4 regions of the Shewanella sp. 4t3-1-2LB genome follow, and region 4 is predicted to be linked to each of the others. Evidence: predicted binding sites of a transcription regulator. Region 4 holds the regulator's gene; each other region holds the start of a gene.
What was found. Region 4 encodes MetJ, which represses methionine synthesis genes. Its sites were predicted from a motif close to TAGACGTCTAGACGTCTA; they were not measured.
Positions count from the first base shown of each region.

Region 1: a site for MetJ is predicted at 4,013-4,030, ahead of metE (5-methyltetrahydropteroyltriglutamate--homocysteine S-methyltransferase). Genes of this name have one in related genera too.
Region 2: a site for MetJ is predicted at 5,322-5,339, ahead of metK (methionine adenosyltransferase). Genes of this name have one in related genera too.
Region 3: a site for MetJ is predicted at 2,277-2,294, ahead of msrA (peptide-methionine (S)-S-oxide reductase MsrA). Genes of this name have one in related genera too.

Region 1 covers NZ_JAFNJD010000045.1:837-6,886, forward strand. Annotated here, with positions in the region: gene queG (tRNA epoxyqueuosine(34) reductase QueG) at 1-1,000, shown strand, start outside; gene J3L11_RS15125 (dodecin) at 1,010-1,222, opposite strand; gene J3L11_RS15130 (hypothetical protein) at 1,351-1,677, shown strand; gene metE (5-methyltetrahydropteroyltriglutamate--homocysteine S-methyltransferase) at 1,690-3,957, opposite strand; gene J3L11_RS15140 (LysR family transcriptional regulator) at 4,111-5,013, shown strand; gene J3L11_RS15145 (HDOD domain-containing protein) at 5,030-5,752, opposite strand; gene J3L11_RS15150 (GDSL-type esterase/lipase family protein) at 5,870-6,050, opposite strand, start outside.
Region 2 covers NZ_JAFNJD010000021.1:4,950-10,999, forward strand. Annotated here, with positions in the region: gene J3L11_RS09235 (sigma-54-dependent Fis family transcriptional regulator) at 1-296, shown strand, start outside; gene J3L11_RS09240 (dicarboxylate/amino acid:cation symporter) at 552-1,868, shown strand; gene J3L11_RS09245 (META domain-containing protein) at 1,888-2,298, opposite strand; gene J3L11_RS09250 (GGDEF domain-containing protein) at 2,438-3,382, opposite strand; gene J3L11_RS09255 (hypothetical protein) at 3,705-4,055, shown strand; gene metK (methionine adenosyltransferase) at 4,107-5,258, opposite strand; gene tkt (transketolase) at 5,842-6,050, shown strand, end outside.
Region 3 covers NZ_JAFNJD010000001.1:312,311-318,360, reverse strand. Annotated here, with positions in the region: gene J3L11_RS01395 (thiamine pyrophosphate-dependent dehydrogenase E1 component subunit alpha) at 1-976, opposite strand, end outside; gene astE (succinylglutamate desuccinylase) at 1,128-2,156, opposite strand; gene msrA (peptide-methionine (S)-S-oxide reductase MsrA) at 2,309-2,788, shown strand; gene pgm (phosphoglucomutase (alpha-D-glucose-1,6-bisphosphate-dependent)) at 2,857-4,509, opposite strand; gene seqA (replication initiation negative regulator SeqA) at 4,546-5,100, opposite strand; gene J3L11_RS01370 (alpha/beta fold hydrolase) at 5,397-6,050, shown strand, end outside.
Region 4 covers NZ_JAFNJD010000034.1:3,570-9,619, reverse strand. Annotated here, with positions in the region: gene J3L11_RS12875 (bifunctional aspartate kinase/homoserine dehydrogenase II) at 1-1,664, opposite strand, end outside; gene metB (cystathionine gamma-synthase) at 1,683-2,843, opposite strand; gene metJ (met regulon transcriptional regulator MetJ) at 3,059-3,373, shown strand; gene J3L11_RS12860 (sulfite exporter TauE/SafE family protein) at 3,442-4,179, shown strand; gene J3L11_RS12855 (conjugal transfer protein TraF) at 4,200-5,399, opposite strand; gene nrfD (NrfD/PsrC family molybdoenzyme membrane anchor subunit) at 5,524-6,050, opposite strand, start outside.

The DNA.
Region 1 (6,050 bases), on a different contig from region 4:
AATGCACTATATGGCGCAGCATGGCATGATGCGAGCAAGGCCACAGGAGCTGCACCCCGGCACGTTAAGAGTCATCGCGGTACGTATGGATTACCTGCCGCCTGATGCGGGTTTTGCCAGTAATCTTAGCGACCCAGAATTAGCCTATATCTCCCGCTACGCCGGTGGCCGCGATTACCACAAATTACTACGCAACCGTTTAAAAAAACTCGGGGAACAGATTAACCAAGCACTGGCTGAGGCCAATCTGGGCGATTGTGGTTTTCGGCCATTTGTGGATTCCGCGCCGATATTGGAACGGCCACTAGCCGCCAAAGCCGGTATTGGCTGGACCGGCAAGCATTCGTTGTTACTGAGTCGTGAGGCCGGTAGCTGGTTTTTTCTGGGAGAGTTGCTTATCAATCTGCCCTTGCCGGTAGATATTCCGCTGGCTGAGGGTTGTGGCAGTTGTGTGGCCTGTATCACCAGTTGCCCGACCGGCGCTATCGTCGCGCCTTATACGGTAGATGCGCGCCGCTGTATTTCCTACCTGACCATTGAACTGTCGGGCGCGATCCCCGAAGACCTGCGCCCATTGCTGGGTAACCGTATCTATGGCTGTGACGATTGTCAGTTGGTGTGCCCAGTAAATCGTCAGGCACCACTGAGCCAAGAAGCCGATTTTTATACCCGCACGTCACTGCAACAACCGCAGTTACTGACCTTGTTGGACTGGGATGAAGCCACCTTTTTGCAGAATACCGAAGGCAGCGCCATCCGTCGTATCGGTTATGAACGCTGGCAGCGCAATATTGCGGTGGCACTGGGCAACGCCCCAGCCAGTGAGCAGATTATTCAGGCATTACAGCAACGCCTGCAAGGGGCGAGCGAGCTGCTGGCGGAACATCTGCATTGGGCCTTGCAGCGACAACTGCGGGCGACAACTGAGGACGACACCCATCAGCGTAAAACGCAGCGCGTGATACGTGCGGTACAAAAAGGGCTGCCGCGGGATGCCTGAACAGAGCCGTTAGTCGGCAGCGTCCAGTGTAAATCCTACTTTTACAGTTACCTGCCAGTGCGCGATCACCCCGGCTTCTAAATGACCGCGGGTCTCGATGACTTCGAACCAACGCAGATTATGCAACGACTGTGCGGCGGCAGCGATAGCATTTTTAACGGCGTCATCGGAGCTGATGGGTGATGAACCAGTGAGTTCAATAATCTTGTAGACATGACTCATAACATCCTCCTGAGCATAACAGGCCAGCAATAACCTGACCTGAGTATAGTCACAAATAACCCGTGACAGCAGATGTTAACCTTTTGTATATTTCTCAATAGGATAAACAAGAAATGCAGGGAACAGGCATGAATCGTCCACATTCAGGTTTAGGGATTAGTTCTTTTATCGTCAGTCTGGCGGCCGCCATCTTAATTTTTATCACGTTAGTGATTGCCGGAAACTTGGCAAACACCACTCCAGGTGGGCTGGATGAAAACAGTCGTACGGCAATGACCATCGGCTTCGCGATTATTGGGTTGGTGTTATTGTCACTGGTGGCGTTGGGTTTAGGTATTGCCGGCCTGTTTCAAAAAGACCGGCAGAAAGTATTTCCCATCTTGGGTACTGTGTTTTCCAGCTTCACCATCCTTGGCACTATCGGTTTGATCCTGTTGGGATTGTCGCTCACCTGAAACGACTAACCATTAGCCCAACTGTCGTCTGAGTTCGCGAGCCGCCGCCACCATATGCCGTAACGCAGGTTCCACTTCGTCCCAGCGGCGAGTTTTCAAACCGCAGTCAGGGTTTACCCATAACTGGCGCAGCGGGATGCGTTTGGCCGCTTGTTGCATCAGCGCCACCATCTCTGCCACCGTAGGGATATTCGGTGAGTGAATATCATAAACACCGGGGCCAATTTCATTGGGATAGTCGAATGCTTCGAATACGTCCAACAGTGCCATATGGGAGCGCGAGGTCTCGATGGTGATCACGTCGGCGTCCATAGCGGCAATGGCTTCAATGGTGTCGTTAAATTCGCTGTAGCACATATGGGTGTGGATTTGGGTATCATCCCGCGCCACTGACGCGCTGAGACGAAACGCCGCCACCGCCCAATCCAAATATGTCTTCCAGTCGCTCTGTTTCAGCGGTAAGCCCTCCCGGAACGCCGGTTCATCAATCTGGATAATGCGGATCCCCGCCTGCTGCAAATCCGCCACTTCATCACGAATAGCCAGCCCCAACTGATAGGCGATGGTTTCTTTGGGCAAATCTTCCCGCACAAATGACCAGTGCAAAATCGTGACAGGTCCGGTCAGCATACCTTTAACCGGTTTATCGGTGAGACTTTGTGCATATTCAGCCCAGGCCAGCGTCATCGGCTGTGGCCGACTGACATCACCATAGATCAACGGTGGTTTAACACAACGCGAACCATAACTTTGCACCCAGCCAAAACGGGTAAAACCGATCCCTTGCAACTGCTCGCCAAAATACTCCACCATATCGTTACGCTCAGCTTCGCCATGCACCAGTACATCCAGTCCCAGTTTCAACTGACGCTCAATAGTGTCGCAGGTGATCTGTTGCAGCAAACGGGTGTATTCCACGTCAGCCAGCTCACCACTGCGCCAACGGTTACGCAACTGCCTAATCGCGGCGGTCTGCGGAAAAGATCCTATGGTGGTAGTGGGTAATAACGGTAAGCGTAACGTCGCCTGTTGCTGCACTTGTCGCTGTAAAAACGCACTTTGGCGCTTGAAGTCCTCGGCACCTAGTGCTGCTAGACGAGCAGTAACCTTAGCGTCCACGGCGGCTGCCTGCTGTGCCCGCCGCTGCTGGCAATGCGCGATAATTGCCTGAGCCGCTTCACTGGTCGGATACTGCAGCAATTGTTGCAACTGCTGTAACTCTGTCAGCTTCTGCCGCGCAAACGCCAAACGGGATTTCAACTCAGGCGCTAGCTCAGTTTCCAGTGTCAGGTCCACCGGGGTATGCAGCAGAGAACAGGACGGTGCCAACCATAAGCGCTCACCTAATTGCTGAGTATAGGGTGCCAATGCTTGTGCCAGCAGATCCAGCTCTGCCGCCCAGACATTACGACCATTAATCACTCCGGCCGACAATACCTGCGCTGGCCGCAAAGCTGCTGCAAACGGTGCTAGTTGCTCCGGTGCTGTCACCAAATCCAAATGTAATCCCGCCACTGGCAACGCCGAAATCAGCGATTGATGGTGTGCCACACTGCCATAATAGCTTGCCAGTAACAGTTTCACCGGAACGGTTTGCAGCGTTACATAAGCGGTTTCATAGGCCTGTTGCCAGTCTGGCGCTAACTCCAGAGCCAGCGCTGGTTCATCCAACTGCACCCACTCAACGCCTAATTCGGCAAACTGTGCCAACAACTGCTGATAGCTTTGCAGTAATGACGGCAACAATTGCAGCTTATCAAACGGTTCACCCACGGTTTTAGCCAGATGCAAAAAGGTTACCGGACCCAGCAAAACTGGTTTTACCTGATACCCCAGCGCCTGAGCTTCCTGAACTTCCTCAAACAGTTGTGGCCAACGAATACTAAACTGCTGCGTTGCGGTCAGCTCTGGTACCAAATAGTGGTAATTACTGTTGAAATATTTAGTCATTTCGGCGGCAGCGGCTGGCTGACCGCTGGGCGCACGGCCTCGCGCTACCCGAAATAAAGTATCCAGATCAATCTCGCCCTGACGATGACGCGGCGGGATCACCCCCAAGGTTGCACTTAAGGTCAGCACCTGATCGTAATAAGCAAAGTCGCCCACTGGCAGTAGGTCAATCCCGGCTTCGGCCTGCCATTGCCAGTGCGTACGCCTAAGTTCAGCCGCTACGGTCAGTAACTGTGGTTGTGTCAGTTCGCCACGCCAATACTGCTCCAGAGCAAACTTCAATTCGCGGCGGCGGCCGATACGGGGGAACCCCAGATTATGTAATGTCATGCTCAAACTTCACTCCTTGCGATAGACAGATGACGCTAAAAACAGCAAATCAATTTAGGCGTCTAGACGTCTGGAAGTTTATTGTGATAGTCTCTGGCTAGGCAAACGAATTGGCTTCAACACCAACATGAGCGAGATTCATACGGGATGAGCATGATAGAACTCAGGCACTTGTGGACACTATTAGCGTTGAGAGAATGTGGCAGTCTGGCCGCAGCGGCCAAAAAACGCTTTGTGACACAGTCGGCACTGTCTCACCAGATTAAAGAACTGGAAACCCGTATTAACTCTTCGGTGTTTATTCGCAAAAGCAAACCACTGGCGTTTACCGAAGAAGGCACGCGCCTGCTGTTGCTAGCGGAGGAGATCCTGCCCAAAGTGCAAGAAACTGAAAATCTGCTGAAACAAGGCAGCAATAGTACTCACGGACCATTACGGGTGGGGATTGAATGTCACTCCTGTTTCCGTTGGCTAATGCCAGCGATGGAGGCCTTCAAACATAAATATCCAGAAGCACGACTGGATCTATCTAGCCGTTTTCTGTTTGATTCGCTTGAGGCGTTGGAACAAGGCGAACTGGATTTAGTGCTGACATCGGATCCGGTCGCCAGCCACACGCTCGCCTATCAGCATCTGTTCGAATTTGAGGTTAAGTTAGTGGTCAGCAACGCACATCCACTGGCAAAATTTGACTATGTACTACCACAGCAATTACTCAAACAACCGATTATCAGCTATCCGGTGCCATTAGAGCGGCTGGATCTGTTCCGCTATTTCCTCGAACCTGCGGGCATCGCCCCAGGGCCACAGAAAACCAGTGATTTAACCAATGTGCTGTTACAACGGCTGGCGTGCAATGACGGGGTAGCAGCTTTGCCAAACTGGTCAATGCGCGAGGCACATGGACTCAGCCTGAAAGCGCTGCGACTTGGCAAAGAGGGGTTGCGACGACCACTGTTCGGCGCTTATCGGCGCAATGCCAGCAACAGCAAACTGATCCAGCATTGGCTGACATTGGTGGCGGATGAAGCAGTTAGCCCGCTAGACAGTCACTAACAACGCGCCGAACATTTTAGAGCGAATTCAGCAGCAAACCACGTTGAGCCAAGATGCGTCGTAACACCAGACCGGCAGAGTTAGCATCACGAGTCTGGCGTAAGTTATGCGCAATCATAAACTCGTGCTGTAGCTCATCATCCAGACCTAGCGCCTCAAAGGCGCCCAGCGTTAGCGATTTCTGCTGGGTATCAATAAGACTCTTGATAATGCTCAGCGGGAAACACTGATCCTGCTCGGCATTGAGGTAAGCAAAAGCGGTTAGTGCGATAACCTGCCCGAACACACTGAATAACGCCAGCGTCTGCACTTCATCAGCATCAATGCTCACCCCCTGCATCTGATGCAAGCTATCTACCGCTTCGGTTGCAATAGCCTCCGTCAGCCGCCAGTACCCCTGCACCAACTTACGATAGGGCTGCGGCAGCTCATCCAGCTTTTCCTTGAGGTAAAAGGTAAAGGCATAACGGTAGATATTGACCTGTCCCAGTCGTACCAAAGCATCTTTTAGACTGCGGTTAGGATGCAGCGATGGCGCCATAGCACAATTACTGCGCCACAGCAGATGGGCAGCTAAGGCGGGATCGGTAGAAACGATATCAATGACATTGCGAATATCACCGTCAGCAATAATCGCTTTCTTCAGCGGCACCAAAGTAGCACGCCGACCCAGCACCTGCTCCTCATTGGCGATAATTGCCCTGACCTCTGCGAAAACTTGCTGCTCAAGATCTGTCATAGAGAATTTAACCTGTTGTTATCAGGACGAGAGGTCCATTTTTTTACAAAAGATTTACCCACAAATGCCACCCAAGGGTCAAGCCCATTTCAACGATTTTAGACATGTCATTGCCGATCAGAAAGCTCCGGCATGTTGAAGCTTGCGGTAGATCGCCGCCGCCAACTGTTGATAGCCTGCAGCATTCAAATGGACGGCATCAGATTTCAACGCTGGAGAAGACAGTAATCCACTCAGCACATCGTTCATAAATAAACTATCATTTTGTTTTGCAAGCGTTTTATAAAATGACGCGGGT
Region 2 (6,050 bases), on a different contig from region 4:
AGCGCGCCGTGGTTCTCAGTGCCGGGCCACAGATAATGCCGGAAGACCTGCCTCACGAAATTCGTGACACTTTATGCCTGCCGTCAGTTGCTGGTGATATCCGGGCGCTACATGAAGTGGAGAAAGATTACATCTTGGCGGTGCTGGAAAAACTCGATAACAACAAGACGCAAGCCGCTGAAAAACTGGGAATGAGCCTGGCAACGCTGTATCGCAAACTTAAAGAATACGGGGCGCTGCAAATCGCGATCTGTTCGTGGCTTTACTCCATCGCCGCCATTTTACCGGGAGTTTAATCAGCTAAATGGGCTGAACAGTGTTGTTAATAAGACTTCCGTTCAGTCATCAACGTGAGCGTCAACGCAGCTCGCAACACGTGAATTGCAAGTCCATCTGATCATAGGATTTGGAGTAGCCACGGCCGTTGCTCAGTGCTTTAATCTGCTGTGGTTGACGCAGATCATCCATTCAGCGGCGCGTTGTGCTAGCCTGCGCATCATGGCTGTTTCCGGCCAGCAGAGAACATCCTCTTTCCCTAAGGTAAAAATAACATGTCTAATCATAAGCCTTCGCTGATAGGCAGGCTCTGGAGCCGTTGGCAACGTCTGCCGTTATGGCTGCAGATCCTGGCAGGGATGTCGCTGGGTATTGTTGTCGGTCAGTTATTGGGTGAACGCGCTGACTACCTCAAACCTATCGGCACCCTGTTTGTAAACACCATTAAAATGCTGATTGTGCCCTTGGTATTCTGCTCGCTGATCGTCGGAGTCACCTCGATGCAAGATACCAGCAAGATGGGGCGTATTGGCTTTAAATCGTTTGCGTTTTATCTGGCGACAACCTCCATAGCTATCTCATTAGGCTTATTGGTGGGGGCCTTAATGGCTCCCGGCGAAGGTCTGCCATTAGCTGCACATGCAGTCGCGGCTGACAGTAAACCCGTTCCTTCGATTATGGAAACCCTGATCAATATCGTACCAACCAACCCGGTGGCGGCACTGGCCGATGGGCAAATACTGCAAGTGATTGTTTTTGCGGTGGCATTGGGCGTGGCGTTAGTACTGATTGGTGAGCATGGTAAACCCGCCATTCGGGTGTTTGAGAGCCTAGCCGAAGCCATGTACAAACTGACGGATATGGTGATGAAACTGGCTCCCTACGGTGTGTTTGGCTTGATGGCGTGGGTTTCTGGGAAATATGGTATGCAGATGTTGCTGCCATTGCTGAAAGTGATCGTTGCAGTATATCTGGGTTGCATCTTGCACGTATTGGGTTTTTACAGCATCGTGCTGAGTGTCTTTGCCCGTCTCAACCCGTTACAGTTTTTCAAAGGTGTCAGCAATGCGCTGGCAGTGGCTTTTACCACATCCAGTTCTGCCGGTACTTTGCCCGTCAGCATGAAGTGCGCCAGCGAATATCTTGGGGTGAATAAAAAGATCTCCAGTTTTGTATTACCACTGGGGGCAACCATTAACATGGATGGAACTGCCTTGTACCAAGGGGTGACGGCGCTGTTTGTCGCACAGGCATTTGGCGTGGATCTAACCTGGGTTGACTATGCCACCATTGTATTGACCGCAACCTTAGCGTCTATTGGCACCGCAGGTGTTCCTGGTGCCGGTCTGGTGATGTTGACGCTGGTACTTAATTCGGTGGGGTTACCGCTGGAAGGGGTGGCGTTGATTGCGGGTATTGACCGAATTCTTGATATGGCACGGACGGTCGTGAATGTGGCTGGCGATCTAGTGGCAACGACGGTGATTGCCAAATCTGAAGATGAACTGGATCTGGCACATTACAATGCGGATTTACAGCAAAGTGCGCGCATTGCAGAACAGAATGCCGCATCGGAGCAGCAGACAGACTAATACATAAATCAGCGGCGAGTTAGTTGCGCTTTAAGGTCAGTAGTGAGTTGTCATGACTATCCACAAGCAACAGTTTGCCGTTTTTAATGACGGCTTTAGTAACCAGGGGTAGCAGTTGCATGACTTGCTGCTCTTGTTGCATCAGTTCATCGACACAGGCTTTCATGGTGCTGGTAGCCGGGCTGATGTGCAGCTGTTGCCCATTGAGCTGATAACTGCCAGAGAAATAGTTACAGCTGTTATTGCCACTAAGCTGATTTTTGGCGTTAAAGGTGAGCTGCGCTGGGCTAAAATCGACCACTGGCCGCTCTTGCAGCCGTTCTATGTGCCAGCGGCCCAATAGGGATGCGCTAGTGACTGGTATCGCTGTCATTGACTGACATGCACTAAGCGACAGCAGCCCCAGTGCTAACAAGGTGGGTTTTCGCATTCAACGGTTCCATCAGAGTATTGACACGGAAGTGTGACAATTTTTGCGGGAGAAATGAAGTTCAGCCTGCTGTTAACCGTATATAGGTTACGGGATATCGGGCGATGTTAGCTTGGCGTGAACATCGCCCACAAAAATGTTAATCGTCGTGATGGGGCTGGGATGAGCGTAATCCGGACTTGGCTTCGTCTACCATGGCTACCAGCTTGGCTGTTGAATCTGGGGTGAAAAAGCGATAGCTGTAATCCAGTGACATAGGTAGCGGCGATTGGTTGAAGATTCGCTCCACCCGTCGCACGATATGTTCCAAATCCCGTTCTAGATCCACAAATACCAGCAACACAAATTTAGTGTCATCATAATGTGCGGCAATATCCGCCGCTCTCAGGGTGGAAAGCAGCAAATTGGCTAACTCCTGATGGCTGCGTTTTAACACTTCATCATTGATATCACCTGTTGGTTCCAGCTCAAAGAAAATCACCCCACAGTGAGCGCCAAAGCGACGGCCGAGATTGAGTTGCCGTGGGGCCATCATAATAAAACCGTAATGATTGAGCATGCCGGTATTGGCATCTCGCATCGACAGCGCTTCAATGCGGTGATTTTGACAGAATAACGCCAGATCCTGCTGCAGTAGGATCTGAAAGGGTTCTAACATCAGTGGGCTGACATGCTGGTTCTCGTTGGCACGAGCATTCAGCACGCATAAACATCCAAAGACTGAACCATCCGGCCAATGTACTGGGCGAGACAGGATACACAGGATACTGCGAAACTCATCTGGATATTCATCCGCAGTGCCTTGTGTCAGATCCAGATTCAGGCCGTCGGGGCTACTGTAGGCCATGCGCTGCAATAGCGAAGTATCGGCATCAAAGATTTTGCCTGGCGCCAACTGCATGCTGTTGTCAGCGGCGCTGACAATCACTTCATAACCCGCATCTATTTTTTGCAGTACAAACACTTTGTCAGCCTGATAATAGTGTTTCATCAGCTCACACTGGTGCATCCAACGCACCAGATTCAGGCCATGATTGTCATTTTCCAGCAAACTAATTCCCGGTTTAACCGATTCAGGCAGCATGGCCTTATCCTTTGTGAGGGCGATAGGCATTAAGTGTGGAGTTGTTATAGTTATTTTGCAACTTTGAGTAGGTGATGTTCCACTTATTGTCAATGTCAGTGCAACAACCGTAGCTATCAAAGGGAATATTTGTACTCTGAATCTATGTAAAATGTGGATTATCAGTCGTAGTGCGATGATTGTTAAAGTTAATATACAAATATCTCCTGGTGCTGTTGATGTACCTTGTTGGAAAATTTCTGGTTGTAGCAACGGACTTATATGCGGATGACACAGGATTTGCTAGCCTTAAAGCATCATCAACTGTGTGAGTAAGAACACGATGGAAACTCAGAAATTACATACACAGGAGTCGTTACTGAGGCTCAGCAAAACCTTGAGATTATCTTCTTTTGATATGGCCCGTTGGCTGGTGTCATTGCTGACATTACAGCAGCAGAAATGCCGGGTAGTTGAGGCGAGTGTTCAGGGTAAGGAAGGGCAGCGCTTTCTGGTGTTTGCGCTAGACAGCATTTTTGATTGTGGTCGCAGCAATAATTACCACAGCCAACTGACGCTGGTGACCGAAGAATCACAGGTGAAAGCGGCAGAAACGGTAACTGTGACGCCATTACCTCCGCAGCAATTAGCGTTTATGTGTATGGAAAGTGCTCATTTCGATCATTGTTACTAAGACGCAGATGTAAAAAAACCGCCAACTGGCGGTTTTTTTAGAGCCAACGACTTATAACCCGGCGTCGTCGCGCAGCGCGTCAGCCTTGTTGGTCTGTTCCCAAGGGAATTCATTACGACCAAAGTGACCATAAGCTGCTGTTGCCTGGTAGATCGGACGGGCCAGATCCAACATTTCGGTTAACCCATATGGGCGCAGGTCAAAGTGACGACGCACCAGCGCGATCAGCTTGTCTTCCGGTAATCTGCCAGTACCAAAGGTTTCCACACTGATAGAAGTCGGCTCTGCTACCCCAATGGCATAAGAAACCTGGATCTCACAACGATCTGCTAACCCGGCAGCGACAATGTTCTTGGCGACATAACGAGCCGCGTAAGCAGCGCTACGATCTACTTTGGATGGATCTTTACCGGAGAATGCACCACCACCGTGACGCGCCATACCACCGTATGTGTCGACGATAATTTTGCGGCCAGTGAGACCACAGTCACCCATAGGACCACCAATCACAAAACGACCGGTTGGGTTGATAAAGAATTTGGTGTCTTTGGTCAGCCACTGCTGAGGTAATACTGGCTTGATGATGGTTTCCATCACGCCTTCTTGCAATTCTTTCAGGCTGATTGCATCGCTATGCTGAGTTGACAGCACCACAGCATCAATACCCACGATCTGATCATTATCGTAAACAAAAGTCACTTGCGATTTCGCATCGGGACGCAGCCAAGGCAACAGTCCCTGCTTACGTACTTGTGACTGGCGTTTCACCAAAGCATGTGCGTAAGTGATGGGGGCAGGCATCAGCACGTCGGTTTCGTTACTGGCGTATCCGAACATCAACCCTTGATCACCGGCGCCCTGTTCTTTGGGATCCTTACGGTCAACCCCTTGATTGATATCGGGTGACTGCTTACCAATGGCGCTGAGTACCGCGCAGGAGTTAGCATCAAAGCCCATATCGGAACTGGTATAACCGATTTCACGTACGGTGTTACGGGTCAGTTCTTCAATATCCACCCAAGCAGAAGTGGTAATCTCACCACCTACCATCACCATGCCGGTTTTGACATAGGTTTCACAGGCAACACGGGCCTTAGGGTCTTGGGTGAGAATGGCGTCGAGCACCGCATCAGAAATCTGATCGGCGATTTTATCAGGATGTCCTTCTGACACAGATTCAGAAGTAAAGAGGTGTCTTGCCATAGTCTGGAAAATCTCGTGATTAATAGAAAAACCTTTAGCTGCAACTATATCCGTATAGAAGCATCTACATCTAGACGTCTATTTTAATTTAATTTGGGTATTATAAAACCCCTTTTGCTGATATTTGTGCAGTACGCCCCATCGCTGTTGCCAATGTCCAGTAATTTCTTTATTGATATCAGCAGCTTTTAACCATCTGATAGTAAGTACTCGTTAGCTTTTTGTCTTGTCAGCTTTACACCTCGGTTTGATGAGTCTGTAACACATGAAGGTTTTTATACTAAGTTATGGCCATTCGTGCTGACTTTGCTCGTCGGATCTAAATAGCTGTTCCTAATTGCGTTTCACTCGAGGAATAGTGGCTATTCCGATAAGTCGACCCTCCGTGTCAGGGATGACGCGGTGGAGTCCCATGGATGGGGTTATGTGTGTCGACGTTGGGAATGGCCTCTGTGATCTGGTATTAAGAACACTTATCTAGGTCGCAAAGCCGGAAATATATTTGCGTCAACTGCCCCTCTGCGGGAAAATAACCGCCAATTTCCGCCCGACAAATCTCAAGACCCACTACGCAGGAGAAAGCATGTCTTCCCGTAAAGAACTCGCTAACGCTATTCGTGTGTTAAGTATGGATGCTGTGCAAAAAGCTAAATCCGGCCATCCAGGTGCCCCAATGGGCATGGCAGATATTGCAGAAGTCCTTTGGCGCGGGCATCTGCGGCATAATCCACTTAATCCACAATGGGCTAACCGCGACCGTTTCGTGCTATCCAACGGCCATGGTTCTATGCT
Region 3 (6,050 bases), on a different contig from region 4:
CATCATCTTCTGTGAGCCAGCCTTTATTGATCAGCCACAATTTAAAGCGTTTGACCGGATCGTGCTGCTGCCAGCGTGCTTCTTCATCTTTTGAGCGATATCCAGACGGATCATCTGAAGATGAATGAGCCCCCAAACGGTAGGTCATGGCTTCAATCAACACCGGAGCACTATGTTCTATGGCCCAAGCTCTGGCCTGCTGTGTGGCAGCCAGGACGGCCAACATATCGTTACCATCGACACGAATGGTGTGCATGCCATAACCCAAGCCGCGACTGGCAATACCGTTGCCGGCATATTGTTCGTCAGTGGGCGTAGAAATCGCGTAACCATTGTTGCGACAGAAGAAAATTACCGGAACTTTATGAACCGCCGCCATATTCAGGCCCGCATGAAAGTCACCTTCAGATGCCGCACCTTCACCAAAATAACAGATGGCAACATTGCGCTTACCCTGCATTTTTAAGGAGTAGCCGACACCAGATGCCTGCGGGATCTGCGTTGCTAGCGGGGAAGAAATTGTCTGAAAGTGCAGTTGCTGGCAACCGTAGTGGATCGGCATCTGTCGCCCTTTGCCCAGATCTTTTTCATTACTGAACATCTGATGCATGAACTGCTCGGTGGTGAACCCGCGATAACGCAGTGCCGCATGCTCACGATATTGCGCTAAGATGATATCTTCAGGCTCCAGTGCCGCAGCGCTGCCGATGACAGCAGCTTCTTCACCTGTGCAGGTCATATAGAAGCTGATGCGTCCTTGACGCTGTGCTGCCAACATGCGTTCATCCAGCGTTCTGATAAAAACACAGGTATCAAAAATTTTTCGCGACAGCGCTTCATCAACCTGTGGAAGCACAGCGTTTTCGAAGGTGGTGCCATCTGCTTGCAACAATTTCAGGATCGGAATATTCAGCGAATTCCGTTCCAGAAACGTTGCACGATGGACAACCTGTTGGGTAAACGTAGTGTTGCTCATGATGTGCTCTTTCATTCTGTTTAGGCAGAATCGTTCTGCTATTGGTTCTTATACTCGTCCAGCACACTAGGTTAACTTTAAGCGGCTGGCAATCTCTGTGATCTGGCTATCATCAACTTTGATTGCTATAACGCGTATATCTAGCTTTACATTAGGCTAACGGAATACCAGGATCGGCCACCACACACAGCGCGGCACGTTGACCAATGGGGATCTGCGCGTTAGGAAACACAATCGCCTCACCTTCTTGTTCCGCTACAATAGCCTGACCATTTTCATGGGCTAGTACTTCACCTTGGGCAAATTGCGTGAAGTTGGGCAGATCTTTATCAAAGGTAAAAGCGAAGTCGGCAAAGTGTTTGGTAATGGAGCGACACACCCGATAAAGCACTTGCTTATCGGCGGCAAAATCTGGCGTTGGAGTTGCTGTTTCAGCAAGCAACGCCATCAGCATGGCGCGCAGTGCTGCCAGTCGGGTTAAATCATTTTGGCCAAAGGGCATAACTTTCCCCAACTCTACGGTGAAGGCTTCTGCCTGATAATTGGCTGACGAGGCATAACTGAAAGTGGTGGTAGGTTCATGATGCATCAGAAACGCTTCAATCCCGGCGGCACTTAAAAATGCAATTTGTTGTTTCAAATGGGGTTTTCCCGGCCGATAAGGACACACAGCAAAGCGCTCATGACGCGAACCACGGATAGCCGTATGCAGATCGTAATGAAATCGTTTTCGGCCAGTTGCGGTAAAGAACTGCTGCATATAACTCTCTAATTTGGCCGCACGCGCACGCTCACCATTTGTCAGAACATTCGGGTTAGCATGTTCACCATTGAACAAACGATTGAGGTTTTCCGTCACAAAACGTGTACCGTTAATCATCGCCATTGGATTACCGAAGATAAACATCACTCTTTGTCGCAACAGTAAATGCTGCTGAAGAATGGCGCGGATTAGTTGGTTGCAGAGTTCTATGGGGGCGGTTTCATTGCCATGAATACCACTTGACAAAACGATGTCGCTCGTTGGTTCAGCGGTCAGTGGTGTAAAAACCAAGACGCCGCTATCCCAGATCTCGACTTGCGTGTGATCCGCAATAACGCCTTGTTCGGCCGCCATAAACAGGGGATTGGCAAGGGTCAGTGCTAGAAAATTCGCCTGTTGCAGTATTGGCTGCAGCACGGTTTACTCCTTAAATCAATGATGCCTTACTACTGCATGCTATCACAGTGGTTAATGGCAAGTCGTTATGACTTATTATTTCCCCGCTATTGCAAGCTCGCGCAGCTTCGAAGATAATTTTAGCCATCTAGACATCTAATAAGGGTTATATTATGGCGATTGCAACCTTTGGCGCCGGTTGTTTTTGGGGCGTCGAGTATTTTTTCCGACAAGTGCCTGGGGTGATTAACGCCACCAGTGGTTATATGGGCGGTGGCGATAATGCGGTAACCTATGAGCAAGTCAAAAAAGGCACCACCGGGCATGCGGAAGTGGTACAGGTTGAATATGACGCGTCGCAAGTCAGTTATGATGATTTGCTGCAGGTATTTTGGAAAAACCACAACCCTACCAGCCTCAACCAGCAAGGGGCTGACATGGGAACCCAGTACCGCAGTGTGGTGTTTTTCCACGATAAAGAGCAGAAACAACAGGCAGAAGCATCAAAACTGGCATTGATGCGCAGTGGTAAATGGGGCTTACGGCAAATTGTCACCGAAATTGTCCCCGCGCAAACCTTCCACAAAGCAGAAGAATACCATCAGGATTATATCCGTAAGAATGATTTGCCCAGTTGCCACATTGAATATTAATTGAGACGGCACATAAAAACGCACTCTAATCATTGAGTGCGTTTTTGGGCTGCAGTGATAACTCAGTGTTAGCCTTTCAAGGCTTGTTTTATCACCTGTTGCGCGTCACTCATTAACCGGTCCAGATGCTGTTCACTGATAAAGCTTTCGGCATAGATTTTAAATAGCGCTTCAGTGCCTGAAGGTCTCGCGGCAAACCAACCGTTTGCGGTGGTGACCTTGATACCACCGATAGCGGCATTGTTACCCGGCGCATGGGTCAGAACGGTTTCAATTTTATCACCTGCAATGGTGTCAGCGCCTAGCGTATCGGCATTCAAGCGGCTAAAACGCGCTTTTTGCTTAGCATTGATTGGACTGTCAATGCGCCGATAATAACTACGGCCGAATTCTGCCACTAACTCTTCATAGCGCTCTGCAGGTGATTTTCCGGTAACCGCAATAATTTCCGCCGCCAACAAGCCCAGAATGATACCGTCTTTATCGGTACACCAGGTTGTTCCATCGCGTTTTAGGAACGCTGCACCGGCACTTTCCTCACCACCGAAGGCAAAACTGGCATCAGCCAAACCATCGACAAACCATTTAAAGCCAACCGGTACTTCACACAAGACCCGGCCATGAGAGGCGACGATTTTGTCAATAAGTGCGCTGGATACCAGCGTTTTGCCAATCTTTAGTTCGGCTGACCATTGCGGCCGATGGCTCAACAGATAGTCAATCGCCACCGCTAGATAGTGATTAGGGTTCATTAATCCACTGCCCGGGCACACAATACCGTGACGATCATAGTCAGGATCATTACCAATACAGACATCATATTCGTTCTGATGTCTCAGCAACCCAGCCATGGCGTATGGTGATGAACAATCCATGCGAATTTTGCCGTCTTTGTCCAATGGCATAAAACCGAATGTTGGGTCAACTTTATCGTTTACCAGCGTGATCTTAAGCCCATAAGTTTCGGCAATTTTTTCCCAATAATAGATGCCGGAGCCCCCCAACGGATCTACACCAATATTCACCCCAGCCTTTGCAATGGCGGCCATGTCAATGACCTGTTCCAATGCGCTGACGTAGGGTGTTATCAGATCCTGCTGTTTAATCAAACCGATGGCTGCTGCTGTACCATAATTAAGCTTTTTAATCCCTTCCAATCGGCGTTGTAGATATTGGTTGGCGCGGGATTCTATCCAGTTCGTCACCGCGGCCTCCGCCGGACCACCATGGGGTGGATTGTACTTGATACCACCATCCTGCGGCGGATTATGGGATGGCGTAATAATGATGCCATCGCAGCGGTTGCTGTCATCTTTTGCTTTACCAACGTTAGCAGCGACAATTGCTTGGGAAACCACAGGCGTCGGTGTAAAACTTTCATTTTGCTGCACCACCACTTGCACTTCGTTTGCCAATAAGACTTCCAAAGCAGAAACGTAAGCAGCCTGTGACAGCGCATGGGTGTCCATTCCCAAAAACAGCGTGCCATGAATACCCTGCTGTTGACGATAATCGACAATGGCCTGTGTTATCGCCCAGATATGATTCTGGTTAAAACTACTGCTAAAGGCTGAGCCCCGATGTCCAGAAGTCCCAAAACTCACCTGTTGTGCCGGGTTTTCAACATCGGGGATCAACCGATAATAAAAACTCATCAATTTAGGAATATTGACCAGGTCACGCTGTTGTGCCTGTTTGCCTGCACGTTCATGGATTGCCACGGTTGCTCTCCTTGTCAGTTAACTGTGCTACGCTGTTTAGGCTGATGGTAATGCTGCATCGGCAATGGCGTTGGCGCGAATAGCACCACAACCAAGTTTTTCCAGCGCTTCCAGCAAAATAGCGCGTTTTTTAGCCGTGTTATTATTGGTGGTAACCCAATAACCGCTATTACCAATCTCCTTAGGATTAGCAGATTGACTGGCTGACAACAACGCTTCTTTCGATGTTGCAAAATACAACCTGTCCCGGCCCTGAACCTGCAACACTTTTTCAAACTGTTGCGGCATTTGCTGATAAAGCGCTTCAAGCACAAACAGAAAACGTCCTACTGCACCCTTCTGGCTTTCCAGTACGCTAGGCACATACAGTTGTTCAAAATCGACAACATCAGAAACAGGGGGCAGATTGTTGGGAACATAGGAAGATTCCATGCCCGGATGACTAACGGCGACGGGTGGGGCTTCAGTCTCCAGATTAACTGATTCCAGCCCTAATAAACGCCGCAAAATATCCGAAGCGCTTTCGCCGATACGTTCGGTCTTTCCGGCAATAAAGCGATATAGTTCTTCGTCCACTTCAATATATTTCATGCCATGATTCCTGTCATTTGGTGCTGAAAAGGCCCAGCAAGTGGTACGATCCAGCGCGATCGTTCAGGGCAAAAGTATGCCACAAACCCGTCTAGGGAAAAGAGCAAATCGCTGAAAAAACGCTGAAATACTTTGCTGGCTTGGCACTTTAGACATTCCTGCCTGAAAAGCGACCAACTGTTGCTGCAGAAAGCGGCGGCGCTTGTAATGATGTGAGCTTTGCCGCAAAATTTTTGTCTTTGGTGCCTATGTATTTCGCCACGGCACTGCAGATATTGCCGAATATAGGAGAAATGATGTTTTTTAGCGAAAGTGGTCATGGGATACCTGTCGTCCTCATCCATGGCTTATTCGGTGATGGAGACAACCTCAAGGCGTTAGGCAATGATCTGGCATCCGACTACCGCGTGATCCGCGTGGATTGCCCTAATCACGGGCGTAGCGAACATCTCGAATACATGGATTACCCCACAGTCGCAAACATGCTGGTGGCGTTATTAGATCAATTGCAGATTAAACAAGCGCATCTGGTCGGCCATTCCATGGGGGGCAAGATTGCCATGGCAACTGCCTTAATCGCGCCAGAACGCGTGCTATCTGTGGTTGCTGCCGATATTGCGCCGGTTGCCTATAACAATCGGCATGACAAAGTCTTTGCTGCCATGACGAGTTTGCCGTTGGACGCCCAAGACCGCCGGGTTGCACTGCAACATCTCTTGAATCAAGGTGTTGACGAAGCCACCGCCCAGTTTTTGCTGAAAAGTCTGCGGCGTAATGACGGAGGATTTGAGTGGAAACTGAATTTGCCCGGATTAATCCACAGTTATCCGCAGATTATTGGTTGGTTTAATTCACCCTCAGCGCCCGGTTTTCTGACATTTTCAGGGCCGATTCTGTTGTTGCACAGCGCAGACCCAACCTATGTTAACGCCGATTATCGAGAAGCAATT
Region 4 (6,050 bases):
AGTTTGTTGGCACTGACCATATGGATACCATGGGCAAAAAACTCGGGATATTGCAAGGTCAGGCTGGCACTGGCGCTGATGTCGAGCGCGATCAGTTCATCACACGCCAGCGCATCCGCTTGTTCAAACAGATGCTCGTATTGCCACGGCGTGGCTTCGGCCTCGAAGCGTGTCTGCCAGTCAGTCACCGCAATACCTGCATTGCAAAACAGCGCCTTGCTGGAACTCGCCAACCCCACCAACACTACCTCAGCTTCCAACTGGCGATTAAGCTGCTGCGCGGATTTGCCATACAGCGTGACCCAGGCTTCACCGATATTGCCAACCCCCAGCAAAATAATACCGATACGTTTACGCGGGCCAGCACAGCGACGATGAACTTTCTGCGTCAGCAAGGCCACCTGCTGCTGCGGCACCAAGGTTACCAGACTCAGCGCATCCTGATACAAAAGCCGGGCTTCACGGCTCAACAGCCGAGCAAAACTGCGCCGATACTGTGCGGCGGCGGCACTCACCAAAGCCACCAAGCCAAAACCGCGATGGCTTTCGACGTCGCTGATCCCTAATGCCTCGGTTAACTGCTGCAGTAGCGCCAGCAACTGTTTACCTGACTCCAGCGTATAGGCCAATTCATGCTTTTGTTTACCCACTGACCAATGCGCTAAAGGTTGTAACCCGGCATGTTCCAGCGCTTCTAGCAAGTTTTCCCACGGCGATTGCAATTGCAAGGTGACCGTTAACACTTCATCAAGACTGGTCACCACTGGCGCGCTGGCAACATCGTTTTGCGGTGCCACCAGCGTAAAATCGGTTTGCGGCGCATAACTGGAGCGCACCGCCAGACTCACCTGCGTGTTATACAGCGGTTGCAGCGTACGGGAATGCAGTACCGGGGAACCGAGCCGTGCCAAGCGGTCTGCCTCTGCCAATGACATGTTTTGCAGTAATCTGGCGTCCTGAATTTTGTTGGGGTCGGCGTTAAACACCCCTTCTACGTCAGTCCAGATAGTGACCCGGTCAATATCGGCCAGACTGGCAATCAAGGTGGCACTGAAGTCAGAACCGTTACGCCCCAGCAACAACATTTCACCTGCCGGATTGGCGCAGATAAAACCGGTGATCACCAAACGTTCATCGGGATGCTGCTTGAGCATCTGTTGCACTTTGGCACGGGATTCTTCTACCCGAATTTTGGGTACTGCCGCCTCATCAGCGATAAGCAGACCGCGCGCATCAACGTTACAGGCGGCCACCCCAGATTCACGCAGCAACGCTGCCATCAGCCGGGCAGACCAACGTTCACCAAAGCCCACTACCTGATTGCATTGGTAGTCGCTACGCCCATCCAGCGCCAGCAAGCTCATCAGTGTCGCCCGGTCGTTGGCTAAGCGTTCCCGCAACTGCCGCGCCTGAGAATTACTCAATAGCTGCTCAATCAGGTTTTGCTGATAGTTCATCAGCACCTGCAACTCTTCCTGCCACAGTTGGCCTTGCTCACGCAGCGCTAACAACTTGTACAGGAAGTTGGTGGTTTTGCCTGCGGCAGAGACCACTATCAGATCATCAGGCCGCCCGTGGGTCAGCAGGATGTGGGCCACACGCCGGTAACAGTCAGGATCGGCAAGACTACTACCACCAAATTTATGTAAGTGACTACGTGCCATCAATTAATGCTCCCCAACTCAACAGGCGGCAACGGCTGCCAAACCGGCAGCGATATCGTCCAACAGATCTTGTGGATCTTCGATACCAACGGACAAACGAATCAGGGTATCTTTAATGCCCGCTTCAGCACGGGCGGCCGGCTCCATCGCGCGGTGAGTCATTGTAGCAGGGACTGCCACCAAACTTTCTACACCACCGAGACTTTCTGCGACCGAAAAATAACGTAACGCACCGAGAAATGCCGTTACCTGCGCTTCACCGCCCGTCAGCTCAAAACTGACCATAGCACCGAAGCCCTGCTGCTGTCTGGCAGCGATTTCGTGACCGGGATGTGTTGCTAATCCGGGATAATATACCTGCTGTACCTGGGCACTGTGTTGCAACAACTCGACGATTTTAGCGGCATTACTCTGATGCTGCTCAATGCGTAATGCCAATGTTCTTAAACCGCGCAATGTCAGATAGCTGTCAAACGCGCCGCCGGTCAATCCCAGCGTGTTCGACCACCAATGCAGTTGTTCCGCCAATGCAGGCTCTTTAGCGATCACCGCGCCACCGACCACGTCACTATGACCGTTGAGGTATTTAGTGGTGGAGTGCACCACGATATCGGCACCGAGCAGCAAAGGTTGCTGCAACGCGGGCGACAAAAAGGTGTTATCTGCCACCAGTAGCGCCCCAACGGCTTGGCAAGCAGCGGCGATGGCGGCAATATCAATGACTCGCAACAAAGGATTCGAGGGCGTTTCAATCCATACCATCTTCGGCTTACGGGCAATGGCCTGTTGCAGCGCTGCGGTATCGGTTTGATCCACTATTGCCAGTTGAAATTGACCCTTTTTCGCCAGATTGGTAAACAGTCGATAACATCCACCATAGCAGTCGTGTGGCACCACCAGCAGATCCTCGGGGCTAAGCAGGCTGACCACCAGCGTCACCGCCGCCATACCACTGGTGGTGATCACTGCCGGACAACCCTGTTCCAGTTCACCAATCGCATTACCAAGAATACTGCGAGTGGGATTACCGGAACGGCTGTAATCAAACTGCCTTGGCGTTGTGTGACCATCAAAAGCGTAGTTGGTTGAAAGATAGATGGGCGGAACCACAGCACCATGCTGGCTATCGGACTCAATCCCCTGACGGACGGCAATCGTCGCCATTTTCCGTGCTGTCATTTTTGGCTCCTCAAATGCTTTACAAGAAACACCATAAAGATGTCTGGATGGCTAAATTCTACCAACTCCCCCCTTGGCGTCAATAGGCATAAAGACGTTTAGACGTCCAAATGTATAGAATTCCATTTTTGTGATACAGTATTACGACCCGAGATTTGACTGTAGGGTGTAAGGGTTTAAAATCGGCAGCGAATTAGTGACATAGCAGGTGCAACATGACTGAATGGAATGGCGAATACATCAGCCCCTACGCTGAGCACGGGAAGAAAAACGAACAAGTAAAAAAAATCACTGTGTCTATTCCGCTGAAAGTACTGAAAGTGCTGACGGATGAACGCACTCGTCGCCAGGTCAACAACCTGCGTCATGCCACTAACAGTGAGCTGCTGTGTGAAGCATTTCTGCATGCCTACACCGGCCAGCCGTTACCCAACGATGAAGACTTGTCCAAAGATCAGCCCGACAGTATCCCGGCGGAAGCCAAGCAGATGATGGAAGATATGGGCATCGAATGGGAAGAAATGGAGTAAATGTGCCGTTTCCCAAGCCTTTCTCATTTTACTGACAGCCGGGAGTTTCCCGGCGTTACTTCGCTGTTATGTGGTCGTTGATCGATCCTGTTACCTTATTGCTGGCATCGCTGATTATTGTTATCGGTGCCGTGACGCAAAGTCTGTTAGGCTTCGGTCTAGCGGTCGTTTCTACCCCGCTACTTTATATTGTTGACCCGGAACTGGTGCCAGTACCGGTGATTATTCTGAGCTTTTCCATTGCGTTGCTAACACTGCTGCGCGAGCGCGGCAATCTGGAACTGGGCGGATTGCAATACGCATTGGCCGGACGGATTCCCGGCAGCTTGTTGGGGGTTACGTTGCTATTGGCGCCGCGCGCGGTGCTGGGCTTGATTATTGCGGCCATTGTTGGCGCGGCAGTAGTGATGAGCTTGAAGAAATTCAGCGTCGCCGTCACCCGTCGCAACCTGTTTATTGCAGGTGCCTTTTCGGGCATATTCGGGACGGTAGCAGGTATCGGTGGCCCGCCGATGGCATTGCTGCTCACGGGGCGCGAAGCCGGTAAATTCCGTGCGGCGTTGTCGGCATTTTTTATGGTGAGCACCTGTATCAGTCTGCTGATTTTGGCGCTGTCCGGTATGGTCAGTTGGCGCGATTTGTTGTTATCTGTGCTGTTATTACCGGCGGTAGTGCTGGGATTTCTCGCCTCAGGCATCTTGTTACCCCGAGTAGATAAACGCCGCACCCGCTTGCTGACATTAGCGCTGTGTGGCGCCAGCGCATTATTGCTAGCACTCAAATCCTTGTGGGCGTTGCTATCCTGACAACGCCCTTGTTGTTTCACCTAGAAGTGATACGAGGTCTGTAACGCGCCGCCGATAGCGTTATCGCTGCCAAACATCCCAGTCAAATCTAATCTAAAGAACTTGCCAATAGCGATACCCGTTCCCACTGAATAGATATCGGTGGTGACATCGTTGAGATCCTGGCGATAACCAAGTCGCAACGCTAGCCAGTCAGTGGCTTTCACTTCACCACCGACACGCCAATATTTCGGCCCTTCCAGCTCGGCAAACTTGTTGTTTTCCGTCAAGTCGATATCGCTGGTTAACATCACTGTCCGCCATTCATAAGCGATACCAGCAGTTACCATGGGTTTGATTTGGTAGGTTAATTGCTGGCCTTCGGAAACCATGGTCTGCATGTCTTGCTTCACCAAGTTGCGGCCACTGAGCCCCACGGTCAGCCCCGGCATGGGTTGCAGTGCGACCCCAACATCCAGGTTAAAACCTGTGTCATCGTTACGATAATCGTCACTGTCAAAATCATTAACATCAAAATTGTTGGCTGACACCGCATAATTGAACGTATCCAGCCGCTGCAATTTCGGCGTAATCCCGACGGTGAGCGGCATATTCGCCACAGTGAAGCCACTGCTCAGCGCCACACCGACATCAGAAACCGCCCCGGCAATCACGCGCCCTTGAGATGACAAATCATCCAGGGCTGGCGGATTTAGCGGATCCAGCGTACTCAATAACAACAGATCGGATGCACGGATATCGGCTAGCGCGAAACCATCCAGATAAGTCTTAGCGATAACGGCAACTGACATTCGCTTACTAGAGGGCAACACCACGGCAAATCCCAAGCCAGCACTGGCGTAAGCGCTATTGCCGACTAATGACTGTAGATTCCCCAATAGCTGATCGCGATAATGCAGCATTCCCTCAACATCGCGGTTATCTATCGCCAGTTCCAGAGCATCATAGTTGTCCTGCACATCATCAAATTTATCGACCATTTTGTCTTTATCGGCACCATCAGCACCTAAGGTTGGCAACAGCAGGCTCACGTCTTCGCTCTGGCGCTCCGTTAGGCTCAATAATGCCGGATTGATAAAACCCGCCACCATTCTGTCACCTGCCGCCACACCCGCACCGCCCATGGCATCGGTTCTGGCTTCATACACATCTTGCCCGGCCCATAGTGGCCCACAACTTAATGTAGTGGCGCATAGCAACGCCAGCATCTTCAGTTTCATCCCGCTTCTCCCCAGCCGCTGTTTGTTCAATTAAAGATAGTTGTTACCCAATGACTCTCCAGAAAAAGCGGCACAAAAAAGCCCCCGCTGAAGCGAGGGCTTTGATTTCCATCACATAAATGATTTACCCAAGATAACTTTGTCCCGCATACAGGATGAAGTGTCTTAGTGCCAGCACCCCGGTCAGGCTACACAACGCGCCTAGCAGCATGACACCTTTGCCATGACGTTGCTGCGCCGGTAACAGCAGCGATAACAGCGGTACACCAAAACCAACTGCCACCACCAATGTCCAGAACACCGCAGCCCAAGTGCCAGTTGTCAGTGATGCCAGTGCGGCAGCAGCAGCGCCACCCTTGAAGTACAGGCCACAAAACAGCATGAACAGGAACAGCATCTCGATGCCAACGACTGGCAGCTCAATACCGTGCATACGGCCAAGTTCATGATCATGCGCCGGAGTTCTGAACAGCAGTAGTGCTACAACTGCGTTGGCGGCTGCACCAGCAGAAATCCCTGACACCAAGAACAGCGCTGGCAGAATCGCGGTATTGAGCATCGGATAGATGTTCATCGCCGAGATCAGGAAACCGGTGTAAGCACCCACGATCACCGCTAGCGCAAACAACAACGTTTCTATTGGTTTTCTGA